One region of the Rhizobium sp. P1_B8 genome, then DNA from elsewhere that is predicted to be linked to it. Evidence: predicted binding sites of a transcription regulator. Region 1 holds the regulator's gene; the other holds the start of a gene.
What was found. Region 1 encodes HrcA, which represses chaperone genes, less so after heat shock. Its sites were predicted from a motif close to GTTAGCACTCNCNNNNNGNGAGTGCTAAC; they were not measured.
Positions count from the first base shown of each region.

Region 1 (3,401 bases):
CCTTCTCCGCCCAATTGGCGGTGTAGACACCAGGATCGCCGCCGAGTGCGTCGACCACCAGCCCGGAATCGTCCGAAAGCGCCGGCATGCCGGCGGCATTGGCCGAGGCGACCGCCTTGATCGTCGCATTCTCCTCGAAGCTCGTGCCGGTCTCATCCGGTTCGACGAAGTTCAGCTCGGCGGCCGATTTGGCGGTGAAGCCGAGCGGCCCGATCAATTCCTGGATCTCGCGGATCTTGCCGGCATTGTGGCTGGCGACGACGATGGTCTTCGTTTCAAGCTTGCGCATTCAGATATCCTGTTCGATGCCCCAGATTTTAGCCTCCGCGCATTCCAGGCTGTTGCCGGCCGGATCGCGGAAATAGATCGAGCGGCCGCCGTTCGGCCAGCACACCTCGGATTCGATCGCGACACCCGCCGCCGTCAGCCGTTCGGCCATGGCATCGATATTGCGGCCGGACACCCGGAAACAGGCATGGCCCTGTCCGGTCGTGCCATGCGGCGGCACCTGCAGTGCTTCAGGCGCCGGCGGCTTCACCGTTTGCTCGGGATTGAAGATCAAGAGAACCCCTGGCCCGCAGCGGAAGAAGACATGCCGGTTGGCGGCGCGGGCGATCTTTTCAAGTCCGAGAACGTCTTCGTAGAACGTCTCGGCCTGGTCGAGATCCCGCGCATAGAGCGCCGTTTCCAACATGCCTTCCAGCATGGGGTTCATCCTTCGACGGCTTGCTTCTGCAACGCCACGAGTTCGCCGATACCATTTCTGGCAAGCTGCATCAGCGAGGTGAATTCGCCTTCGCTGAACGGCGTGCCTTCGGCCGTGCCCTGGATCTCGACGATCCCGCCGGTTCCCGTCATGACGAAGTTCGCATCGGTCTCGGCCGAGGAGTCCTCGAGGTAATCGAGATCGATCACCGGCTGGCTGGCGAAGATGCCGCAGGAGATGGCGGCGACATGATCCTTCAGGACCCGGTCGACCTTGATCATGTTACGGCTTTCCATCCATTTCAGGCAGTCGTAAAGCGCGATCCAGCCGCCGGTGATCGAAGCGGTCCGCGTGCCGCCATCGGCTTGGATGACGTCGCAATCGAGCGTGATCTGCCGTTCGCCGAGCGCCTGCAGGTCGACGACGGCACGCAACGACCGGCCGATCAGCCGTTGGATTTCCTGGGTGCGGCCGCCCTGCTTGCCAGCGGCGGCCTCGCGCTTCATGCGTTCGCCGGTCGCCCGCGGCAGCATGCCGTATTCGGCCGTGACCCAGCCCTTGCCGGTATTGCGCAGCCATGGCGGCGTCTTTTCTTCGAGGCTCGCCGTGCAGAGCACATGCGTATCGCCGAACTTCACCAGGCAGGAGCCTTCCGCGTGCTTGGAAAAATTGCGCTCGAACGAGACCTTGCGCATCTGGTCGATTTTTCTGCCTGAAGGCCGCATTCTTATCTCCTGGAGTTTATTTGACCGCTTCTACGATTGGCGGCGCTCATTTGCAAATTCCCTTTTGCCACGGGTGCGAGTTTGACTTACTTTTCGGGAAGTATCATCAGCGCGGGTTCGAAAGCTTCATGGGCATCAGGTCGACGTCGGTTTCGGATGCCGTAGCTGCGCTGGACGAGCGCTCCAGGGAAATTTTTCGTCGCATCGTCGAAGGTTATCTGGAAAGCGGCGAGCCGCTCGGTTCGCGCAACCTGTCCCGGCTGCTGCCGATGTCGCTGTCGCCGGCCTCGGTGCGCAACGTCATGAGCGATCTCGAAGAGCTCGGCCTGATCTATTCGCCGCATGTCAGCGCCGGCCGGCTGCCGACCCAGATCGGCCTGCGCTTCTTCGTCGATGCCTTCATGCAGGTCGGCGACCTCTCCGCCGAGGAGCGCGCCAACATCGACCGGCAGGTGCGGGCCGAAAGCGGCGGCAACCCCGTGGAATCGATGATGAACGAGGCAAGCCGCATGCTATCGGGGATTTCGCGCGGCGCCGGCCTTGTCATCACCTCGAAAAGCGATCCGGTGCTGAAACATGTCGAGTTCATCCGGCTCGAACCGACAAAGGCGCTGGCCGTGCTCGTCGGCGATCACGATCAGGTGGAAAACCGCATCATCGAGCTGCCGGCGGGTGTCACCTCCTCGCAGCTGACGGAGGCGGCGAATTTTCTCAATGCCCACATGTCCGGCCAGACCCTGCCGGAGCTTCGCAAACAACTAAGCCGGCTGAAGGACGACGTCCGTCATGAGCTCGATGCCCTGTCGCGCGATCTCGTCGAGCGCGGCATCGCTGTCTGGTCTGGTAGCCCGGACGAGGGAAAGCCCGCTCAGCTGATCATCCGCGGCCGCGCCAACCTGCTCGAGGGCCTGGCCGGCGCCGAGGATCTCGACCGGCTGCGCCTGCTGTTCGACGATCTCGAGAAGAAGGACAGCCTGATCGAGATTCTCAATCTCGCCGAAAGCGGTTCGGGGGTGCGCATCTTCATCGGTTCGGAAAACAAGCTCTTCTCGCTGTCCGGCTCGTCGCTGATCGTCGCGCCCTATCGTGATGATGATGATCGCATCGTCGGCGCCGTCGGCGTCATTGGCCCGACGCGGCTCAATTATTCCCGCATCGTGCCAATGGTGGACTATACAGCCCAACTCGTCTCCCGCCTTTCGCGCAATCAGCTTTGACGAAGCAGCTATCAAGTGTGCGGAATTTTCGCTTCTTTGTCACGCAGACTTGATTTTTTTCGGTCAAACCTCGATATCGGGCGCATCTGAAGACACCAACCGGAGACCGTCATGACCGATGACACGACGAAAAACGGACCTGACGCAACTGCGGCCGATGCCGCAGCCGACGCTGCCGCCTACGTCGAGAACGAAACTGCGCAGCAAGAGCCCGCCCAGCCGGACCCGATCGAGCTTCTGAAAGCCGAAAACGGCGAACTACGCGACCGCTATCTGCGCCTTGCTGCCGAGATGGACAATCTGCGCCGCCGCACCGAGCGCGAGGTGAAGGATGCCAAGTCCTATTCCGTCGCGGGTTTCGCGCGCGACATGCTCGCCGTCTCCGACAATCTGCGCCGCGCGCTTGATGCCATCTCTCCGGAGACCAAGGCTGCGGCCGATGCCGGCCTGAGCACGCTGATCGAGGGTGTCGAGATGACCGAGCGCGCCATGCTGTCGGCTCTCGAGCGCCATGGCGTTCGCAAGCTGGAGCCGGTTGGCCAGAAGTTCGATCCGAATTTCCATCAGGCGATGTTCGAGGTGCCGAACCCGGACGTGCCGAACAACACGGTCGTCCAGGTCGTGCAGGCAGGCTTCACCATCGGCGAGCGCGTGCTGCGCCCGGCCATGGTCGGCGTCGCCAAGGGCGGCCCGAAGCCGGCCGAAGCCGAAACCAACTCTGTCTTCGACGAGAAGGACGCCTGATATCCCTTC
Region 1 is NZ_JBFTZZ010000006.1:317,992-321,392, forward strand. It holds gene rdgB (RdgB/HAM1 family non-canonical purine NTP pyrophosphatase) at 1-289, opposite strand, end outside; gene AC1D2N_RS11175 (VOC family protein) at 290-715, opposite strand; gene rph (ribonuclease PH) at 712-1,431, opposite strand; gene hrcA (heat-inducible transcriptional repressor HrcA) at 1,560-2,648, shown strand; gene grpE (nucleotide exchange factor GrpE) at 2,760-3,392, shown strand.

Region 2 (3,401 bases), on a different contig from region 1:
ACGCCGTCGAAATTACCGATGGCAATGACGCCGCCCTTCAGATGGGCGGGCAAGGGTTCCCGGGTTTCATTGCGGTGGAAGACGGTCATCGGCTGGCTTCTCTTCATGCAAGGCGTGGCATCCACCACTTCGGCGCGGCTTTTTCCCGTTCAAGATAGGCGTTGAGGATCGCCTCGTCGGTTTCGCCGTTGAGGGTGTATTCCCTGGCGTGGATCCCGCCGCTGATGTAAAGAAGGTCGAGGCCATAATTCAAGGCACCGCGCACATCGGTCGGCATGCCGTCGCCGATCGCCAGCACTCGGTCGACGGGGAAATCGCCGCGAAGCTCGCGAGCAGCGGCCAGCGTCGCCTCGTAGATCGGCCGGTGCGGCTTGCCGGCGATGCGGGTGCTGCCACCGAGCTGTTCGTAATAGGCGGCCATGGCGCCGGCGCAGGGGATGATGCGATGGCCGCGCTCGACGATGAGGTCGGGATTGGCGCAGATCATCGGCACGTCGCGGGCTTTGAAGTCGAGAAGCATGTCAGTGTAATCCTCCGGCTTCTCGGTCTCGTCGTCGAAAAAGCCGGTGCAGACCAGCGATTGCGCTTCGCCCGCCGGCCGGCGCTCGACGCCAATGCCTTCGAGAAGCGCCTTGTCGCGCTCCGGGCCGAGCAGAAAGACCGTCTTCGGCCCTTCGGAGATCAGCCGGCGCGTGACGTCGCCCGAGGTGACGATCCTGTCATAGGCGCTATCGGGAACGCCGATCTGGCGCAGCTGCTCGACCACCTGCCAGGAAAGACGCGGCGAATTGGTGATAAGGACGACGGTAAGACCACTCTCGCGTGCCGCTTCAAGGGCGGCTGCCGCCTTGGGGAACGGATCGACGCCGTTGTGAACGACACCCCAGACATCGCAGAGCACCACATCATAGTGACTTGTTATCTCCGAGAAGTTTTCTATCCGCTTCGCCATTCCGATTTCCCGATTTGCTTCAGTCACCGGTGACATTGCAAAGGCGCAAGGCGATGGCAAGGCATTTTCTTTGCTGCCGGCCAATGGGAAGATTTCGACCGGCGATCGGCGGGAGTGGATGGGCAAAGCTTGACGATCCCATCCCAAGGCGGACGAGTTCGGCTGCGCCGGGTTTCGGCCGCAATCTCCGACTATTCTCCAGCCTCTTCACAATTCCGGCGCAAAAATTCGTGATTGCTCTCATTGACTCCTTTCGGAGCCATCCCTAAATGCTCGTCGCTAGCACTCACCGCAAGGGAGTGCTAACACATATCCATGTGGACCACTCCGGTCCGCGAATGTCATTCGATCGAGGGATTAGACAATGGCAAGCACCAACTTCCGCCCCCTTCACGACCGCGTCGTTGTTCGCCGCGTTGTGTCCGAAGCCAAGACCAAGGGTGGCATCATCATTCCCGATACCGCCAAGGAAAAGCCGCAGGAAGGCGAAATCGTCGCCGTCGGCTCCGGCGCGCGCGATGAGTCCGGCAAGGTTGTCGCACTCGACGTCAAGGCTGGCGACCGCATCCTGTTCGGCAAGTGGTCCGGCACCGAAGTCAAGATCGACGGCGAAGACCTTCTGATCATGAAGGAAGCCGACATTATGGGCATCATCGGCTGATCGGCCGACCTGCTTTCCCGAAATGGCTGACGGGCCTTTTGCCCGAACAACTCGAATTCAGGAGTTAAGAATATGGCATCTAAAGAAATCAAGTTTGGCCGCACCGCGCGCGAAAAGATGCTGCGCGGCGTCGACATTCTCGCCGATGCAGTGAAGGTCACGCTCGGCCCGAAGGGTCGTAACGTCATCATCGACAAGTCCTTCGGCGCTCCGCGCATCACCAAGGACGGCGTTTCGGTCGCCAAGGAAATCGAACTCGAAGACAAGTTCGAAAACATGGGCGCCCAGATGGTCCGCGAAGTTGCTTCGAAGACCAACGACATCGCCGGCGACGGCACCACGACTGCAACCGTTCTTGCCCAGGCGATCGTTCGCGAAGGCAACAAGGCCGTTGCCGCCGGCATGAACCCGATGGACCTGAAGCGCGGCATCGATCTTGCTGTTGCTGACGTCGTGAAGGATCTCCAGGCCAAGGCCAAGAAGATCTCCACCTCGGAAGAAGTTGCACAGGTCGGCACGATTTCGGCCAATGGCGACAAGCAGGTCGGTCTCGACATTGCTGAAGCCATGCAGAAGGTCGGCAACGAAGGCGTCATCACGGTTGAAGAAGCCAAGACCGCCGAAACCGAACTCGAAGTCGTCGAAGGCATGCAGTTCGACCGTGGCTACCTCAGCCCCTACTTCGTGACCAACCCGGAAAAGATGATCGCAGACCTCGAAGATGTCTTCATTCTCCTTCACGAGAAGAAGCTCTCGAACCTGCAGTCGATGCTCCCGGTTCTCGAAGCTGTCGTTCAGACCGGCAAGCCGCTCCTCATCGTCGCTGAAGACGTCGAAGGCGAAGCCCTCGCAACGCTCGTCGTCAACAAACTGCGCGGCGGCCTCAAGATCGCTGCCGTCAAGGCTCCTGGCTTCGGCGACCGCCGCAAGGCCATGCTCGAAGACATCGCCATCCTGACGGGCGGCACTGTCATCTCTGAAGATCTCGGCATCAAGCTCGAATCCGTCACGCTCGACATGCTCGGCCGTGCCAAGAAGGTTTCGATCTCCAAGGAAAACACCACGATCGTCGACGGTTCGGGCGCCAAGACCGACATCGAAGGCCGTGTTGCCCAGATCAAGGCTCAGATCGAAGAAACCACCTCCGACTACGACCGCGAGAAGCTGCAGGAACGTCTTGCCAAGCTCGCTGGCGGCGTTGCCGTCATCCGCGTCGGCGGCTCGACGGAAGTTGAAGTGAAGGAAAAGAAGGACCGCATCGACGACGCGCTCAACGCGACCCGCGCTGCTGTTCAGGAAGGCATCGTCCCCGGCGGCGGTATCGCTCTGCTCCGCTCCTCCACGAAGATCACCGTCAAGGGTGCAAACGACGACCAGGAAGCCGGCATCAACATCGTTCGCCGCGCCCTGCAGTCGCTCGTTCGTCAGATCGCTGAAAACGCAGGTGACGAAGCCTCGATCGTTGTCGGGAAGGTCCTCGACAAGAACGAAGACAACTTCGGCTACAACGCCCAGACATCCGAATATGGCGACATGATCGCCATGGGTATCGTCGACCCGCTCAAGGTCGTTCGCACGGCGCTGCAGAACGCTGCTTCTGTCGCATCGCTGCTGATCACCACCGAAGCCATGATCGCCGAACTGCCGAAGAAGGATGCCCCTGCTGGCATGCCGGGCGGCATGGGCGGCATGGGCGGTATGGACATGATGTGATAGGCCAACGGCCTTTCACAGCATCGTTCATGAAACCGCCCATCATCTAAGATGGTTCAGCGCGTCAAGCGCGCT
Region 2 is NZ_JBFTZZ010000033.1:43,198-46,598, reverse strand. It holds gene AC1D2N_RS29595 (bifunctional riboflavin kinase/FAD synthetase) at 1-89, opposite strand, end outside; gene AC1D2N_RS29590 (TIGR01459 family HAD-type hydrolase) at 104-952, opposite strand; gene groES (co-chaperone GroES) at 1,317-1,613, shown strand; gene groL (chaperonin GroEL) at 1,686-3,326, shown strand.
Region 2: groES (co-chaperone GroES) is a predicted target of HrcA. The motif match lies at 1,231-1,259, and genes of this name have one in related genera.